DNA from 3 places in the Paraburkholderia sp. EG304 genome. Region 1 is predicted to be linked to each of the others. Evidence: predicted binding sites of a transcription regulator. Region 1 holds the regulator's gene; each other region holds the start of a gene.
What was found. The regulator FNR, encoded in region 1, switches genes on or off when oxygen is low (the NO sensors DNR and NnrR bind a similar motif). The targets are predictions, from matches to a motif close to TTGATNNNNATCAA.
Positions count from the first base shown of each region.

Region 2: ACLFKU_RS12310 (universal stress protein) is a predicted target of FNR. The motif match lies at 3,366-3,379, and genes of this name have one in related genera.
Region 3: ACLFKU_RS36930 (universal stress protein) is a predicted target of FNR. The motif match lies at 3,984-3,997, and genes of this name have one in related genera.

Region 1 is NZ_JBKGUA010000069.1:9,933-15,928, forward strand. Features, by position in the region: gene phbB (acetoacetyl-CoA reductase) at 1-92, opposite strand, end outside; gene ACLFKU_RS38195 (polyketide synthase) at 157-507, opposite strand; gene ACLFKU_RS38200 (universal stress protein) at 707-1,546, shown strand; gene ACLFKU_RS38205 (universal stress protein) at 1,569-2,036, shown strand; gene ACLFKU_RS38210 (universal stress protein) at 2,121-2,582, opposite strand; gene ACLFKU_RS38215 (response regulator) at 2,831-3,238, shown strand; gene fnr (fumarate/nitrate reduction transcriptional regulator Fnr) at 3,255-4,037, shown strand; gene ACLFKU_RS38225 (PAS domain S-box protein) at 4,160-5,260, shown strand; gene ACLFKU_RS38230 (universal stress protein) at 5,294-5,764, opposite strand; gene ACLFKU_RS38235 (universal stress protein) at 5,815-5,996, opposite strand, start outside.
Region 2 is NZ_JBKGUA010000008.1:85,535-91,530, reverse strand. Features, by position in the region: gene tkt (transketolase) at 1-1,448, shown strand, start outside; gene ACLFKU_RS12320 (bacterioferritin) at 1,485-1,958, shown strand; gene ACLFKU_RS12315 (hypothetical protein) at 2,005-3,075, opposite strand; gene ACLFKU_RS12310 (universal stress protein) at 3,449-4,411, shown strand; gene ACLFKU_RS12305 (LysR family transcriptional regulator) at 4,437-5,399, opposite strand; gene ACLFKU_RS12300 (dihydroxy-acid dehydratase) at 5,488-5,996, shown strand, end outside.
Region 3 is NZ_JBKGUA010000060.1:9,378-15,373, forward strand. Features, by position in the region: gene ACLFKU_RS36920 (hypothetical protein) at 1-163, opposite strand, end outside; gene ACLFKU_RS36925 (filamentous hemagglutinin N-terminal domain-containing protein) at 423-2,867, opposite strand; gene ACLFKU_RS36930 (universal stress protein) at 3,256-3,777, opposite strand; gene ACLFKU_RS36935 (AMP-binding protein) at 4,230-5,888, shown strand; gene ACLFKU_RS36940 (AMP-binding protein) at 5,957-5,996, shown strand, end outside.

The DNA.
Region 1 (5,996 bases):
ACGGTCATACCCGCGTCATGAAGCGCCCGGCTGACCGCCGCGCCCAAACCGCCCATCCCGCCTGTCACCAATGCCACGCGATCCGTTCCCATCTGAACTCCTCCTTGCCGTGTCTGCCACTGACGGTGCGCGCGCCGGCTTTGCCGGCCCGCGCGGCTAAACGACGCCCGCGAACGGCAGCGCGTTCTGCGAGCCCCACCACCACGCGCTCAGGCCGCCCGCGAGCGGCGCGACGCCCGGCGCGATGCCGCACGCCGCCAGCCACCACGCATACCAGGCAGAGCAAGCGCGGTTGGCCTCGTCGAACCAGTCGGCCTCGTGCTGCACGGCGAAGGCGATCGACTCGCTCCAGTCGGCGATGCTCCACTGCGCGTACTCGCGCGCCGCGCGCTGCACGGTCTGATACGCCGACGCGTAATCGAACCAGCCTTCGGGCTGTACGAACGCCGTCGAGGTCCGGGGTAAAGCGCAGCGCCCGAGCGGCGCGTCGAATCCGGAAGCCATCATCGCTGCCCTCCAGAGCACAGCATAGGATTGCCAGGCGCGGTTGCAAACCGTCGATCGCGTCTGCCGCCGTATCGAGCGCGCGACGGCCCGCGCTTGATCTGCGTCAATCGCCCCGGCCGCCGGGCTCATAGACTCCATTTGACAGCGGGCGCAAGCCCGCTTGCGCCCGTTTCCCACGTTCTGTCACGGAGCTTTGGCGATGAGCTACAAAAGCATTCTCGTTCACCTCGATACGAGCGTTCGTGCACATCCGCGCCTCGAGATCGCATTGCAGCTCGCGCACCGCTTTCATGCGACGCTGACCGGCCTGTATTCGACGTACGTGCCGCCGCGGCACGCGTTCTTCGTGATGGCCGGCACCGCCGACTACTACGCGGAGCACGAGCGCCTGCGTCGCGAGCGTGCCAGCGCGCTGGAGCGGCTGTTCCGCGCGGAACTCGCGCGCGCGAACGTCGACGGCCACTGGATCGCCGCGAACGGCTACGCGAACGACGTCGTGCCGCCCTATGCGCGGGTCGCCGATCTCGTCGTGCTCGGCCAGACCGACCCGGCCGACCCCGAGGCGTTCGTCGCCGAACAGTTCGTCGAGCACATCGTGCTGTCGGCCGGGCGCCCGGTGTTGCTGGTGCCGTCGAGCGGCACCTTCGCGGCGCCGGGCCGCCACGCGCTGATCGCGTGGGACGGCAGCCGCGAAGCGACCCGCGCGATCCACGACGCGCTGCCGTTCCTCGCGCATGCGGCAAAAGTGACGCTGCTGACGGTGCATTCGTCCGCCGATCGTCCGCCGCAGGGCATGGCTGCGGGCGACGACATCGCCCTCACCGTCGCGCGTCACGGCGTGAAGATCGACGTGCGCGAGCTGAGCGTCGCGGACCGCACGCCGGTCGGCGACGCGCTGCTGTCGCAGGCGGCCGACCTCGGCTGCGACCTGATCGTGATGGGCGCCTACGCACATTCGCGCCTGCACGAAGTCGTGCTGGGCGGCGCGACTCGCACGATGCTCGAGTCGATGACCGTGCCGGTGCTGTTGTCGCACTGAAGTGCGCGCTTAAGGAGCCGCCATGTTTCACCGCCTACTCGTCGCGCTCGACGGCAGCGCCACCGCCTCGCGTGCGTTCGACGCCGCGCTGACCCTCGCCGCCGAATCGGGCGCCGAGCTGATGCCGCTGTACGTGATCGACGTACCCATCATCGCTTACGACGCGCCCGGCTTCGACCCTTCCACGATCGAGGACGCGTTCATCGAGGAAGGCAAGCGGATCACGGCCGACGCCCAGAGCCGGATGAGCGCGCGCGGGGTCACGGGCACGGCCCGCACCGTCGAAGCCTCGATCACCGGCGAAGACGTCGCGCATCGGATCGTCGAAACGGCGCGCGAATGGCACGCCGACGCGATCGTGATGGGCACGCATGGCCGCCGCGGGTTTCAACGGCTGATGCTCGGCAGCGTCGCCGAGCGCGTGCTGCGCCGCGCCTGTTGCCCGGTGCTAATGATTCCCGCCCAGGCGAGCAGCGCGACGCGCGGTTAGTCAGCCCCGCGAGCGCCGACAGCGGACTCACCTGAGCGGACTCACCTGAGCCGCTAGAAACTGGCTGCTGCGCGGCGCGGCGCTTCAGGGCCGCGGGTGGCCTTGTTCGTCATGCCGCACGATCAGCACCGGTATGTCGGTCGCCCGTACCAGCGACTCCGCGACGCTGCCGAGCAGAAAGCGCTGCACGCCATGGCGGCCATGCGTGCCCATCACGATCAGATCGGCCTGGATTTCGTCGGCGACGCGCGCGAGTACCGCCGACACGTTTTCAGCGTAAGCGTCGATCACCCGCACGCCGCCCGGCACCTGCGCCTCGCGCAACAGCTCGCGCGGCCCATCGAGCGCGCGGCTGGCGAAATCTTGCGCCGCGCTCGCCGGCTCCGGCTCGAAAGCCACGTCGGCATTGTTCGACCACTTGCCGTGCCCCACCACGCAGCAGGCTTCGAGCGTGGCGCCCGTCAGCTTCGCGAGCTTCAGCGCCTCGGCGAAGGCGCGCTGCGCGCTGGGACTGTCGTCGAGTGCAACCAGAATTCGTGCATACATGTCGGACTCCCTGTGAAAGCGCTGGCATGACCCGAAGTGGCGCCGTCGCGCGTTTGCACCGACAGTGTGAAGCGCGCGCCGCCACGCGGCTTGACGCAGGTCAACGGGCCGCCGCTCGGCGTCGCCGCCGCTGGACGGCATCGCCAGCAAGCCACTAGGAATATTCCTACAACCACTGCCTGAACTCCTAGCACCGCTTAAAGCGCCGCCGATATATTTCCAAGGTTAGGTCGCCAATACTGGTCGGTATGGACAGCCCCCCGTCAGCCACCTTATCGAGAGTTTTTCTCGTCGACGATGCGACCGAGGTCCGGCGCCGGCTTGCTTGCCTGATCGCGCTGATTCCCGGCATCGAAATCGCCGGCGAGTCCGCGGGCGTCGAGCACGCGTTCGACGACATCGTCGCGAGTCGCGCCGATGTCGCGGTGCTGGACCCGTGTTTCTCGGGCAAGACCGACCTGCTGCTGCTCGCTGCGCTGTCGCGGGCGCGGCCGTCCATCGTCAGCATCGTGCTGACCAATCATGACGCGACGGCGTTTCGCCGCGCGTGCGAAGCGGCGGGCGCCGACTTCTTCTTCGACAAGACCTCGGAGTTCGAGCTCGCCTGCCGCGCCATCGAAGCGATTGCCTATGCGCGCCGTGCGCATCGGGTCTGACCGCCAGGAGCCGATCATGCAAGTTGCCGCAGTCCGTGAACCCCGCCACGACGCGCCTCGCACCTCGCACGTCGTACCGATCCACGTCGCGCCCAGCACCGCGGCGGCACGCCACGCCGTCACGCGCTGCTCCACCTGCGCGATGCGCGCGATCTGCATGCCGCCCGAGCTGACGCCGGACGAACTGAGCCGGCTCGACGCGTTGATCTGCTCGACGCGCTCGATCAAACGCGGCGACGCGCTGTATCGCGCGGGCGACGAGTTTCAAAGCATCTACGCGATACGCGCCGGCTCATTCAAAACCGTGGTCATGCATCGCGACGGCCGCGAGCATGTGACCGGCTTCCAGATTGCGGGCGACTCGCTTGGCCTCGACGGCATCGGCGAGGGCAAGCAGAATTGCGATGCGATCGCGCTCGAAGATAGCGTCGTGTGCATCATTCCGTTCGCGCAGCTAGAGGCGATCTGTCGCGAGATCAAACCGATGCAGCATCACATCTATCAGATGATGAGCGGCGAGATCGTGCGCGAATCGAGCCAGATGATGCTGCTCGGGACGATGACCGCCGAGCAGCGCGTCGCGACGTTCCTGCTGAATCTGTCGAAGCGCTTCAAGGCGCGCGGCTTTTCGGCCGCGGAGTTTCATCTGCGCATGACGCGCGAGGAAATCGGCTGCTTTCTGGGCATGAAGCTCGAAACGGTGAGCCGGATGTTCTCGAAGTTCCAGCGCGAACGCCTCGTCAAGGCGAACGGCAAAACGATCCGCATCGAAGACCCGGAACGACTGGCTCGGGTTTGAGCGTCGGCGCGGCGCTCGCCTCACGTTCGTTCGCGGGACATGCCGGGTGGAACCGGCGCTCCTGAACTGATATAACTCAGTGCGTTGCGGTACGCGACCTTGCGTGGCCGCCCGGAGGAGCGATGGGTCTATCGAGCGGCGAGTCTTCCTGCTTCACCAGTGTTGCGTCCGGGTCGGACGTGTCCGTCGAGGATCGCTATTTCATGTTGGTCGAAGCGGTACAGGACTACGCGATCTTCATGCTCGACCCCGCCGGCCGCGTAACCAGCTGGAATCCCGGCGCACAGCGCATCAAGGGCTACACGCCCGAAGAAATCGTCGGCCAGCATTTCTCGAAGTTCTATACCCCGGAAGACATCGCGGCCGGCAAGCCCGCTCGCGAACTGGAAACCGCCGCAACCGTCGGCCGCGCCGAGGACGAAGGGTGGCGTGTGCGTCGCGACGGTTCGCGTTTCTGGGCCAACGTGGTCGTTTCCGCCGTGCACGATGCGTCGGGCGCGCTGCTCGGCTTTGCCAAGGTCACCCGCGATCTGACCGAGCGTATGCGTCTCGCGGAACTCGAACGCGCGAGTCAGGTATCCACGCACACGCAGATCGCCCGTGAAAACGAGCAGAAACGTATTGCACGCGAACTGCACGACGATCTCGGCCAACGGCTGACGGCGCTGAAAATGAGCGTCGCGCTGCTCGAAGCGAAGCTGAATCAGCAAGCCGACACCGAGCCGCTTGCGGCGCAAACGCATGAGCTGCAAAAGCAGATCGACTGGATGGCCGCTTCGCTGCGGCGCATCGCCGCCGATCTGCGCCCTCCGCTGCTCGACGACCTCGGACTCGCCGCCGCGCTCGACTGGTTGGCCGAAGACTTCACGAAACGCTACAACGTGCGCTCGAGCGTGCATCTCGAACCGGCCGAGCCGGTATGCGGCGAATTCGCGGCAACGGCGCTGTTTCGCATCGTTCAGGAGGCGTTGACGAACGTCGCGCGGCACGCCAAGGCGAGGCGCGTACGCATCGACATGATCTGCGCGGGCCCGACCGTATCGCTCGATATCGACGATGACGGCGTGGGTGTCGCGCTGGATCAGTCGCAGGGAACAACTTCATTCGGGCTGCTTGGCATCCGCGAACGGGTGCGGCAGTTGCGCGGCAACGTGTCGTTCACCAGCTCGCCCGGCCACGGTTTCAGGATCTCGATCCAGCTACCAGCCGACGCGCTCGTGTAGTGCTCACACGCCGCCGCGCGCCGCTACCGGGGATTACTCCTCGGGCGCTTCCTCGCCGATCTGCTCGCGCATCAGCAACACCGGACAGGTCGAGAAACGCAGCACCCGCTCCGCCACGCTGCCGATCACGAGGCGCCGCACGCCGCGCCGCCCATGCGTGCCGAGCACGAGCAGATCAGCGTGGACCTGCTCGCCGTGGCGCAACACGATCGTGGCGACGTCGTCGGACAGGCTCTCCGACTCGATCATCGCGGGCCGGCAACGCACATCGGCGGCGGCGCAGGCCTGCTCGGCCTCCTCGAGCACCGAGTGGCCGTCCTGGCGCAATGCTTCGACTAGCGCGAGCGGGTCGTAATAGCCGGCATAGGAAAAGATCGGCGTCTTGTCGACTACATAAACCGGATGCACGACGGCCTTCGTCAACGCGGCGAGATTCACCGCTTCTTTCAGCGCGCGTTTCGAGAAAGTGCTGCCGTCTAGCGCGACGAGGATATGTTGGTACATGCCGATTCTCCACTGAGGTTGGATTTGTCAACGCGCGTGGCGCGCCCCTGCTACAGATAAAAAGGCCCGCCCGCACTGCCCGGATGCGGCTCCCGCCACTGGCCACGCAGCACCGCATCCGCCCGCAACGACGGCGCATCGCGCGGACACACGAGCACGGGACAAGCCGCGTCACGCAGCGTGCGCGACGTCACGTGTCCCGGCAATGGATGCGGCATGCCGCGCATGCCGT
Region 2 (5,996 bases), on a different contig from region 1:
TCGCGTACAGCGACGACGTAGCGAGCCGCTTTCACGGCTATAACTGGCACACACTGAACGTCGGGGACGCGAACGACACCGCCGCGTTCGAAAAGGCGCTGATCGAGGCGAAGAGCGTGACCGACCGGCCGACTTTGATCGTGGTTCACAGCATCATCGGCTGGGGCGCGCCGCACAAGCAGGACACCGCGTCCGCGCACGGCGAAGCGCTCGGCGTCGACGAAGTCGCGCTGGCCAAGAAGTTTTACGGCTGGCCCGAGGACAAGTTCTTCTACGTGCCCGAGGGCGTGCACGAACGTTTCGCGCAAGGCATCGGCGCGCGCGGCAAGGCGGCGCGCGAACAATGGCAGGCGAAGTTCGACAGCTACAAGAAGCAGTACGCGGATCTCGCGCGCGAATTCACGCAGATGCAGGCGCACGAATTGCCGCAGGGCTGGGACAACGACATCCCGAGCTTCGACGCGGACCCGAAGGGCATCGCGACGCGCGAATCGTCGGGCAAGGTGCTCAATGCGATTGCCGCGCGCGTGCCGTGGATGATCGGCGGCGCGGCGGACCTGTCGCCGTCGACGAAAACCAACCTGAAGTTCGAAGGCGCCGGCAGCTTCCAGGCGGATAGCTATGGCGGCCGCAATCTGCACTTCGGCATTCGCGAACATGTGATGGGCGCGGTGGTCAACGGGCTTGCGCTTTCGAATCTGCGTGCGTACGGCTCGACGTTCCTGATCTTCAGCGACTACATGAAGCCGCCGATCCGCCTGTCCGCGATCATGGAAGTGCCGGCCATCTATGTGTTCACGCACGATTCGATCGGCGTCGGCGAAGACGGTCCGACGCATCAGCCGATCGAGCAGCTCGCATCGTTGCGCGGCGTGCCCGGCCTCACGGTGCTGCGTCCCGGCGATGCGAACGAAGCGGCCGAAGCATGGCGGGTCGCGCTGACGCAGCCGCATCGGCCGGCGTGCATCGTCGTGTCGCGCCAGCCGCTGCCGACGCTCGACCGCAGCCGCTATGCGTCAGCGAGCGGCGTCAAGCGCGGCGCGTACGTGCTTGCCGATGCGCCCGATGGCAAGAAGCCCGAGGTGATCCTGATGGCGACCGGCAGCGAGCTGTCGATCTGCGCCGACGTGTACGAGAAGCTGAAGAGCGAGGGCATCGCGGCGCGCGTCGTGTCGATGCCGTCGTGGGACATCTTCGAGCGCCAGGACGGCGCGTATCAGGAGTCGGTGCTGCCGGCGGACGTCGAGGCGCGCGTCGCGGTCGAGCAGGCTGCGTCGCTCGGTTGGGATCGGTATACGGGGCGGCTCGGCGCGCAGGTCGTCATGCATACGTTCGGCGCGTCGGCGCCGATTGCGGATCTGAAGAAGAAGTTCGGTTTCACGCCTGATGCGGTGTATCAGGCGGCGAAGCAGCAGATCGAGCGGGTGAAGAAGGGGAAGGGTGCTTGAGCGTGCGGCGACGGTTTGAGTGAAAGGAGAGTTCAAATGGCCGAGATCAATAAGGAGGACGTGGTTGCGGTGCTGAACCGGATTCTCGAATCCGAGTTGGCCGGCGTCGTCCGATATACGCACTATTCGTTCCTTGTTTTCGGATTCGGACGCATCCCGATCAGGGAGTGGTTGCGCGCTCAGGCGGATGAATCGTTGCTGCACGCGCAGCAGGCGGGCGAATGGATCACCACGCTGGGCGCCTATCCGTCGCTGGCGATCGGTCCTCTGCTCGACTCGCATACCTTCGATATCGCTTCGATCCTTCGCGAGTCGTTGCAAGCCGAGAATGTCGCGTTGCAGTTGTATCGCGACCTGCTGGCGCTGGTGGAAGACCGCTCGGTGGCACTCGAGGAGTTCGCCCGTCAGATGATCCACGTAGAAGAGATGCACGCGGGCGAGGTCGACAAGATGCTGCGCCGCCCGGGGGAAATGATGACGTCGGAGGAACGGCAAGCGCCCCCGGCTTGATCGTGGACGGCCCTGTGCGATGAGCGGGGCATCGCAGAGGGGCCGCTCAGGCGTCGCGTTTCGCGTAGATCTCGTAGTCGACGCCATTCGTCACCACTACGCCGGGCTCCGGGTAAGCGGTGCCGAACAGGTAACTCAGCGCCGAGCCGACCGACTTCGCGCCGGCGAGCCGCTCGTAGATGAACATGCCGTAGTTCGGGTCCAGCAGGATGAAGAAGTCACCCGGATGCCAGTAGAGGGCGACTGCGTGTCCCGAGTCTTCGTTGCCATTCTGCATGCCGAACCCGAGCGTCATTGCACGGCCGATCGAGAAGTCCGTCGGCGCGGGGTTCGTCACATCCTCGATCGCCGCTAGCAGTGAACCATACTGCTTCATCGGGCTCTTCTGCAGCAGCGCGATGCCGCCGAACTTCCTTTTCTTCGGAAATTTCGCGTCGATGTTTTTCGTGAAGGCGGCGAAGCTACTCTTGTGAGTGTCCGAGAGTGACGGCGCTGTTGCCTGCACCGGTGCCTCCAGTGCATTGTGTCTCTCCAGGACCCTCTCCGAAAGCTGATCGAGCTGAAGCACTGTGAGCACCGCCGGCGGTGTTTTCAACTGCGGAAAAATCTTCTGCAGCTTGGCGCCGTAGCCGATCTGCACCTGGTGTGCCTCACCGAGGTACATGTGGTCGTTGTAATCGCTAATCAGTTGCTGGTACACGTCAGACATCAATTGATAGTCATTGACGTACTTGTCGTAGGCCTGATCGTAGGCAGCCTTGTTGCTCTGCTTCTGCACATTCGCGAGATCGATGTAGTGGTTGGTGATCTTGTCGAAGCTGGCCCAGGCGTACCCCTGCCGCTTCGCCTGCCCCTGCCGCCGCGTATGGTAGTCGTAGCTAGCCTTGGCGTTTTTCTCCGGGTTGGGGCCGAAGCGCGGCCGCCCGCCCTGCAACACGCGCCGGATCCAGTCCACGCAAACGCCATGACAGTAGCCATTGTCGGGCGAGTAGCCCGCGACTGGCAACGCACCGGTTTTCGCGTTCGCCTTGCGCTGCGGCTCGGACATATTGAAGTTCTCGAGCTGGCCGCGGCCGAGCTCCTTGAGCTGCGTGATGATTGTTTGCCGGTCGGGCATGGTCGGAGTTCCTGAAGAGATAACAGCAGACGAGCTGTGCTCGTGGGTGGTCGGAACGCACCTCAGAGCAGTACATTCAATCCCGAACGGCTAGCTTTAGAAGGGTAATTTGCCAGGACCGGAATGCAAGGTCGACGGCATTGGGGATTTCAGCGGGCTAAATGACGTGTGTTGTGTGGGATCTCGCGCAGACAGAAACGTCCTCGTGGCCAGGTCCAACCCTGTCGCATCTGCAGGAACTGGCCTCCTGGAATCGACGCCGCGCCTAATCGACCATCGGCCCGCAGCAGTTGATCCTGATCAACCAACCACGAGTCTTCGGCAGTAGGATGGTGATCGGAACGCCGCCAAAACTGCGAGTACGGAGCCAACCATGAATTCTCTCCATTCACGCGACGCCATCTCGACGCTGCCGCGCAGAGTGTTGATCGCAGTCGATTCATCGGAAGCCTCTCGACAGGCGCTCGACTACGCGCGAAACCTCCTTCCCGCCGGATGCGACGTCCGCCTCGTGAGCGTGGCCGAGAATCCCCATACGCTTTTTCCGACGGGCCGGCGCGTCGGCCACATGCTGGACCTGGCGCGCGACGAATTGCTCCGCGATGCGGTCGAGGCGCTCGAACGAGCGACACGATCGCTAGCCGCGTGTGATGCCCGTATCGACTCAGAAGTCATCGACCTCGCGAAACGCGGTAACGACGTCGTGGATGCCCTGATCGATGCGGCCGACACATGGAGAGCCGATCTGATGGTGGTAGGCGCGCGTCAACATCAAGGCTTGCAGCGTTGGGCCGAGGGTACGGTGTCCGAACGGCTGACGAGACGTCTGCGCTGCCCGATGCTGGTCGTCCCGCAGAGCTACAGCACGACACATAGCGAGCTGCCCGAGCGCATCCTGTTCGCGGTCGATGGAAGTTCTCAGTCGATGTCCGCGTTGCAGTACGGCATACGGTTCGCTACGTCCGGCACCGAATTGCGAGCGGTTTATGTGATCGATCGCGCGGTGCGACTCTCCGATTGGATCCCCATCGATTCGCTCGAGGACTCGTTCGTCGGCGAAGGCAACGAGGCAATAGCCGCTGCGGAGCCGATTCTGGCGCGCGTGTCGGCGCGGGTCTCGACGGCGCTCGTCAGGACGAACCGAACCGACGATGACGTTGCGCATGCGATCGTGCGCGAGGCGGGCGGCTGGGAGGCGCAACTGATCGTGATGGGTACGCATGGCAGGCGCGGCATCACACGCTGGATACTTGGCAGCGTCGCTGGGCGGGTCCTGCAAATCACGCAAACGCCAATTCTGCTGATCCACGCGAGCGACGCCACTGCCGCATCATGAGCGCGTAGCGCCGTAACGGCGTGCGCTACAGCGCCGCGTTCAGGCGCGTCCGTTTCGTATTCGGCAACGGCTCGTGCTGCATCGGCCCCTTGATCAGCTCGCTCATCGCATCGCGGATCCAGCGGTTGGCCGGCTCGTGATGAAAGCGCGGATGCCAGTGCAGATAAAAGTCGTACTTGGGCGCGGGGAAGGGTAGCGGCAGCAGCTTGACGTTCACGAACTCCGCGAAGCGCCGCCCGACCGCCTGAGGCACCGCTGCAATCATGTCCGAGCCGGCGACGACGAACGGCACGCCGATAAAACGCGGCACGCTGAAGCGCACGTTGATGCGAATCCCGAGGCGTTCGTGCGTACGAGCGAGCACGTCCTGCTCGCGGCCTTCGGGATGCACCATCACGTGCGCGGCCGCGCGGTACTGATCGAGCGACAGCGTGTCGCCGATTTCCGGATGATCTTCGCGCGCGATACACACGTACGAATGCCGGTACAGCGCTTTGCGCTTCAGCGACTCGCTGTTCAAACCCGGAAAGTAGCCGATCGCGAGATCGACGTCGCCGCTCGCCAGACCTTCTTCCAACTCCGGCATGCTGAGCGCGACCGTCTTGATGCTCACGTGCGGCGCGGTCTTGTCGAGAAAGTTCTGCAGGCGCGGCAGGAACACCATTTCGCCGATGTCCGACATACACAGCACGAAGCTGCGCGACGACTCGGCCGGACGGAATTCGGGCATCGGCAGGATTTCGGTCTGCACGAGATCCAGCAGCCGCGCAACCGGATCGCCGAGCGCCTGCGCGCGCGGCGTCGGCTCCATGCCCCGACCCGTGCGCACGAACAGCGGGTCCTCGAACAGCTCACGCAGCTTCGATAGCGCATAGCTCATTGCCGGCTGGCTGAGCCCGATGCTCACGCCCGCCTGCGTCACATGCCGCTTTTTCAGCAGCGCATCGAACACTTTCAGCAGATTCAGGTCGACCTGACGAATATCCATGGTTTGGATGATGCCTATCGATGTCACATAATTGACGGATTTTATCGTGCTTCCTAACATCGTTTCCACAACAAAGGAGTGAGACGCCATGTCCGATGGACGCAAGCCGCAACGCCCGTTGCGCAGCAATTTCCCGCGCGGTTCCTATCTCGGCGCGGTGCGCGCCGCCCAATGGCGCAATCTTGGCATCAGCGAGGAAGACCTCGACAAGCCCAAGATCGCCATCGTCAATTCCTCGTCCGAACTCGCTACCTGTTTTAGCCACCTCGACGGCATCGCCGCGCAACTGAAGCAGGCGATCCGCGCGGCGGGCGCGCTGCCGTTCGAAATCCGCACCGCGGCGCCGAGCGACTTCATCACCGGCGCGGGCGCGCGCGGCGCGTACATGCTGGCCGCGCGCGACCTCGTCACGAACGACATCGAAGTGGCCGTCGAAGGCGCGCAGCTCGACGGCATGGTGTGCCTCGCGTCGTGCGACAAGACCGTGCCGGGCCAGTTGATGGCCGCCGCGCGGCTGAACATCCCGAGCATCGTCGTCGCGTGCGGCTATCAGCCGAGCGGCGAATTCCGCGGCGAGCATGTCGACATCGAGGACGT
Region 3 (5,996 bases), on a different contig from region 1:
CGTATTCGACGAGCTTGTAGGCGCAGTCGAGGTACGGCGCATCGGCTGAGGTATTCATCCGCGTGCCCACGCCAGAGCCGTGGATCGGCGCATCACATCCCATCAGATCGCGCAGACGGTACTCGTCGAGATTGCCGCTCGCTAAAATCGTCGTGCCATGCATGCCGGCCTCTGCAGGTTGTCAGAGATCATGAAAACGAGTCACTGAGCTGAAAAAAATTCTCAGCGTTCGTGAAAAATCAGGTTGGCTGGCCGGTTGGCGAGGGGACGCAGACCGGGCCACTTTCGGGCAAGCTACGGACGTTCGTCGATGCTTTCACGCTGACGTTCGAACTTCAGCTTCCGCCCCCAGACAATGGACATTTCCCCGACGTCTTTTCTATTTCACTGTAAAGCAACGTGTCAGTGCGCCGGAATCAGGTTCAGTGCGCTAGCTGCCAGCGCAACACAGGGTGCATCGCTCCCACAGGCATCGCCCATACTCCCGTCGGGCCAAAGTCATACGATGCAAAGGATCCAGTCGTGCTCATCTGTGTGGTCGTGAGCCCGTTCGATGCAGGTACTGGCGTCCCGTATACGACGCCAACTGTCGCTGTCGTCGTTTCCTTGTCCCAGTAAACGTCGTCTGCGATCGTGCCGTTGTTCGTCCGTGCGATTCCTATGGGCTGATAGAACGGCTGAGTGACGCGGCCCGTCGCGAAAGACTGACCGATGGTCCCGCCGTTTGTGACAACAAGTCCCGCGCCGCCGCATGGATTTCCGGCGCTGCCCCGGCAGTATCCTTGAAGCAGCGTTGTGCTGGTCGAGTACGACTGTTCGATCGTGCCCGAGTTGTGGTCGACGAGGCCTCCAGCGCCGTGGTTGATATAGCTCAGGGAGTTCAGTGGGCCACTCGAGAAAGACTGGGCGATAAGGCCGCTATTCTCACCCGCGATACCGCCCAGGTTGCCACCCGCGGTCAACGAGACGCTGCTGGCGGAACGCAAGATTGTGCCGGCATTCACTCCCACTAGGCCGCCGGCTGTCGTGTAGTCGACTCCGGAGGAACCTGCGTTAGTGGAAAGGTTGCCGGCCGCGTTCACGCGAATGATCGTCCCGCTGTTCGTGCCGGCAAGCATCCCCATATTGCCGTAAGCAGGTACGCCGAACGGCCCCGGGCCTGAAACGCCATTGCCCTGGACGGTCAGATTCCGCACGACGCCCATGCTGCCGACGGCGCCGAACATGCCCACTAGAGGCGGGGCGTATGGGTCGGCAGGCACCCAGGGTTGCAGCGTCAGTGGACTCACCGTATGGCCTTGTCCGTCGAATTGCCCGATGAACGGCGTAACGCTGTTGCCCAGCGGGGCATATGACCCGTCGCTCGTCGCGCTTGCATTGATATCCTTGCCGAGCGCGTAGTTGCCGGCGAGGTCGGCGACAACGCTCTTCAGATCGTCGAGCGAATTGACTAGTTTGTAGGCAGTGCTTTGCGTCAGCAGTCCGCTGTACGGACCTGGCATCCACGTCGTATTGATGAGTTGCGTGCCGGCACTGTACGTCCCGTTGGTGTCGTAGAAAGCGCTGATGGCGCCCGTGCTTCTCGACCAGTCGAGTCTGCCGAGGTTGGTGACGCTGCCGCCGTTGTCGATGCCGGATGCGTCGGCGCGCAACGTCAGATTGCCAGCACCGGTGTTGGCGATGGTCGTACCCGTCGCCACCGACACGTCGTGGTGCGCGGCCAGCGTCAGCGAAGCCGGACCGGACCAGCGCAGGCTCGACGCGACGCCCAGGTCGCCCGTCGCGCCGTTGGCGCCCGTGGTCGTGACATCAACCGAGGCGCCGGCGTTCAGGCTGCGGCGCAACGCATGCGCGGCAGGATCATCGATCGTGAAAGCGGGCGTCGAGAGATTCCATTGGCCTGCATCGACCACCGCGTGGCTGCCGAACGCCAGTTGTGCCGCTTCGGTATCGACGGTTCCGCCGCTGCCGGCCGCGTTGCTCGCGACGATCGTGCCGTCCTGCTCGACACGGCCTCCATCGGCGACGAGCCAGACGTGCCCGTCGCGGCTGGCCGTGCCGGTTGCACGGACGCGCGTGCCGCTGCCTGCGAGCGCATATACGTTGCCGTCGGCGGCCTGCAGGCTGATCTGCGCGGCTGTAATTCGCCCCTTGTTGATGACCGTGCCCTGACTGCCCGTCTGCACGAACACTTGTCTGCTGCTGCCCGAATCCTGCAGGAGTACCTGCCCGCCGGCGGCCAGTTCCGCCGTCCCGTTGGGCGCGGACACGCTACCGGCGTTGATAACTGCACCGCGGGCAATCAGGAACACATCGCCGCCGCTGGAACTGATCCTGCCGAGGTTGGTGACGCTTGCATCGGAGTCGCCCGACAGTGTGAGCGCGCCGCTGCCTTTCATGAAGGCGTCGTTGCAGATATTCAGCGTGGTCGCGACGAAGCGTCCGCCGGTTGTCACCACGCCCGACGGCCCCACGACGATGCCCTGCGGATTGATCACATAGAGGCTGCCCGTTGCACTGAGCCGGCCCAGGATGGCCGAAGGTGAGCCCCCGGTCACCCGGTTCAGCGTCGCGCCCGAGCCGTTGTCGAACGTCACGCTGTTGTTCCTGCCAACGGAAAAGCTGTTCCAGTCGATCACACCGCGCGTCGAACCTGGTTGGGTGATCAGGAGACCATTCCGTTGGCTGGCTATCGTGCCCGCACCGGCGACATAGGTGCCGCCTTGTGGAAGGACGCCCGCTGCGAGCGTCGTGTGTGTAAAGGAAAGCCCGGTGAGCGAGATACTGACGGCGAGCCACAGACGTCCGTCTGACCGCCCGCGATGGAGCGCGCGTCGCGCGGGCCGAGGTAGTTCTGACCGTGACATACATCCCCCTTTCCGCGAGAGGCGCGGAATGGTGCCGATGACCCCGCAGAGCCGACCGGAAACACCTGAGTCCCAGCCTCTGAAGAATAGTCGCGCGCCGAACAGTCTGATTGATGTACGTCAACGAATCAGGGGCCAGGAGAGTCGCCGTTCAGGCCATGCTCTCGAACGTCCTCACGGTCTTCACGATAACGATCGTGACGAAGACCGACGTTTGGCGTAATTGGTTCGGTCTTGGCGGTCTTAGCGTGTGGAGGAACTCATTTCGCTTCCGGAAAATTAACCAAATAGCTTCCGCTTTGGTTGGATTCCCGGGTGAAAATAGCGCCTCGGCGCCGGGGTTCTTTACTCAAATAACTTCCAAGATCCACTACCACGACCTATTGAGCTAACGGGCTTGCTCGCGCATGCGCAGTGAAAACCCAACCTCATGAAACACATTCACCGCTATCCTTTCTCGATCAGTATGCTGCATTGGCTGCTGGCCGTCGCACTGATTGGCAATCTGATCATAGCCGCTACTCCTTTCATAGGAGGCCGGAACAACAAGAATCGAGCACTGACACATCCGCGCAAGAGGCTCAGATATCGTTCCCTCCAGCCAGCCGAGTAAGCGCCGGTTCTGCCGCGTGCCAACGACAAGTAGATCGGCCTGCCATGTCCGGGCGGCTTCGAGCAGTGCGTGTGCGACATCCCACCCCTCTATGGAAAGATCCATCACCTCCGTGTCGACGACTGTCTTGCCGACCGAAATGACGGTCTTTGCGCGGGTCACCGCGTCTTCGGCACCGCATAGTAGCTCGTCGTGCACCGAGCTGAGGTCGACTCCGACGAGCGGATCCAACAGGATCAGCCGGCGTGGATCTTCGGCAACGCTTACGATTCGCACGTGTGCCCCTGGCGCAGCAATACCGCGAGAGCATAGGCCGCAGCATGCAAAGAGGCCGACGAAGCGTCTACGGCAATGAGAACGCGACCGACTTCGTCGTGGTCATCGTGGTTTGAAGTGGCAGTGCTCATGATGCAATCTCCGAGGTGGTGCATTGCGGACTGGTATTTTTCGATCGCGGCCGTTGGCAAGGCCGCGGATCAATCTATTCCCTGACTGATTCCACATTGATCCAGGTCAAACCGCTCACCCACGGGTATTGCTGTAATTCGAAGACATCGGAACTGGGCACTTCGCGCTCCAGTAGATTCCGATTGCGGGGGAAGGACCGTCGACGTGATGCAGATCTCTATCGGACTCAATGCACGAGGCTGTCCCGTAGCCTTGACGCACGTCAATTTCTCATCGCAAACGAACCCTATGCTCGATCCATAGTCACGAATGTCTCCCAATCCGGTAAGGCTCGATCGACCATGAACTGCCCCAACACGGCGGACGTCCCCTCCTGCGAGCCGCATGTCACGGAGATCGATGCCAGAAGCGTTCGAACATTGCCTGAAATGTTCGAGGCGGCCTGCACCAAGTACGCTAGGCGCCCCGCATTCAGCTCGTTCAATCACGCGCTCGAATACCGGGACGTCGCGCAATATGCGCACCGCTTTTCCGCCTTCCTGGTCAACGAACTGAAGCTCGAGTCCCTCGATCGCGTGGCACTTATCCTGCCGAACGGCCTACCCTATGTTGTGGCCTTCTATGGAGCGCTCGACGCTGGGCTCGTGGTTGTCAATGTCAACCCGCTGGCCACACCGCGTGAGATTCAAATCCAGCTCGCCACTGCGGCGGTTTCAGCGATCGTCGTATTGGAGAATTTTGCCTACAAACTGGACGACATCCTTGATGAGAAGCTGGCGAACGCGGTCATATCCGTCGCAGCGGGCGATCTGCTACCGCTGCCCACGCGCACCGCGATTGATTTTCTGCAGCGCGTTGTACGTCGCTCGATTCCACCGACTAAAAGGCAATACCGGACATTCAGAGCCGCTCTTTCGCGCCGTGACTCGAACGAGCGACATCTCCCCCCGGCCGGCCTCGACGATGTTGCACTGCTGCAATACACCGGAGGAACGACGGGCACGCCGAAATGCGCGATGCTCACGCACAGTAACCTCAGTTCGAACGTTGCTCAGATTTGCGCATGGCTTGGTGCGTCGTTCTGTTCCCCGCAGCAGATCATTCTCACGCCGCTGCCGCTCTTTCATATATTCGCGTTAACCGCCAGCCTGCTGACGTTTGTCGAAATCGGCGCGCACAATGTTCTCGTAATCGATCCGCACGATCTCGCCGGGCTCATACGAACTTTGCGCCGCACGCGGCCCACCGCGCTGTTAGGTGTGAATACGCTCTTCAATGCCCTTCTCGCCGCACCACGTTTCAAGACGCTCGACTGGTCACGCCTCACCCTCGTGATCGGCGGCGGCTCACCGATTCAGGCTGACGTCGCAGAACGATGGCAGACAGCAACGGGAGTACCGCTCATCGAAGGGTATGGGCTAACCGAAGCATCGCCAGTCGTCTGTGCCAATCCGACCAATGCGAAGCACTTCTCGGGATCAGTGGGTTATCCGTTGCCTTCAACCGAACTCAGCATCCGCGATGACGCCAATGCGCCGGTCGACACGGGTGTGATCGGAGAAGTCTGGGTCCGAGGTCCTCAGGTCATGCGCGGCTACTGGATGAACCCCGCGGAGACCGCCGAGGTCATCTCGACTGATGGTTGGCTTCGCACGGGGGACGTTGGGTACCTTACACCCGCCCACACGCTCGTGCTGGTGGATCGCAAGAAAGACGTGGTGATCGTGTCTGGCTTCAAGGTCTATCCCTCGGAAGTCGAGGCCGTGGTGTCCTCGCTGCCGGGCGTAAGCGCCGCAGCGGTAGTCGGAGTGCCGGATGAACGGACCGGACAGGCCGTGAAGCTGTTCGTCGTCCCACCCTCGAAGGATCTGACTGCCGAAATCGTGCTGCAACACTGCCGGGCCAATTTGAGCGCCTACAAGATTCCCCGATTCATCGAGTTCCGCGACACCTTGCCTCTGAACCAGCTCGGCAAGGTACTCCGACGCGCGCTGACTTGAAGGACCTGAAGTGTTCTTCTCGCTCTCACGCCCCTGCTGGCATCCTGACACTGATGCGGTCAAGTGATATGAGTGATGACCTCACCAGCCGTTCACCGGCCCACGCGC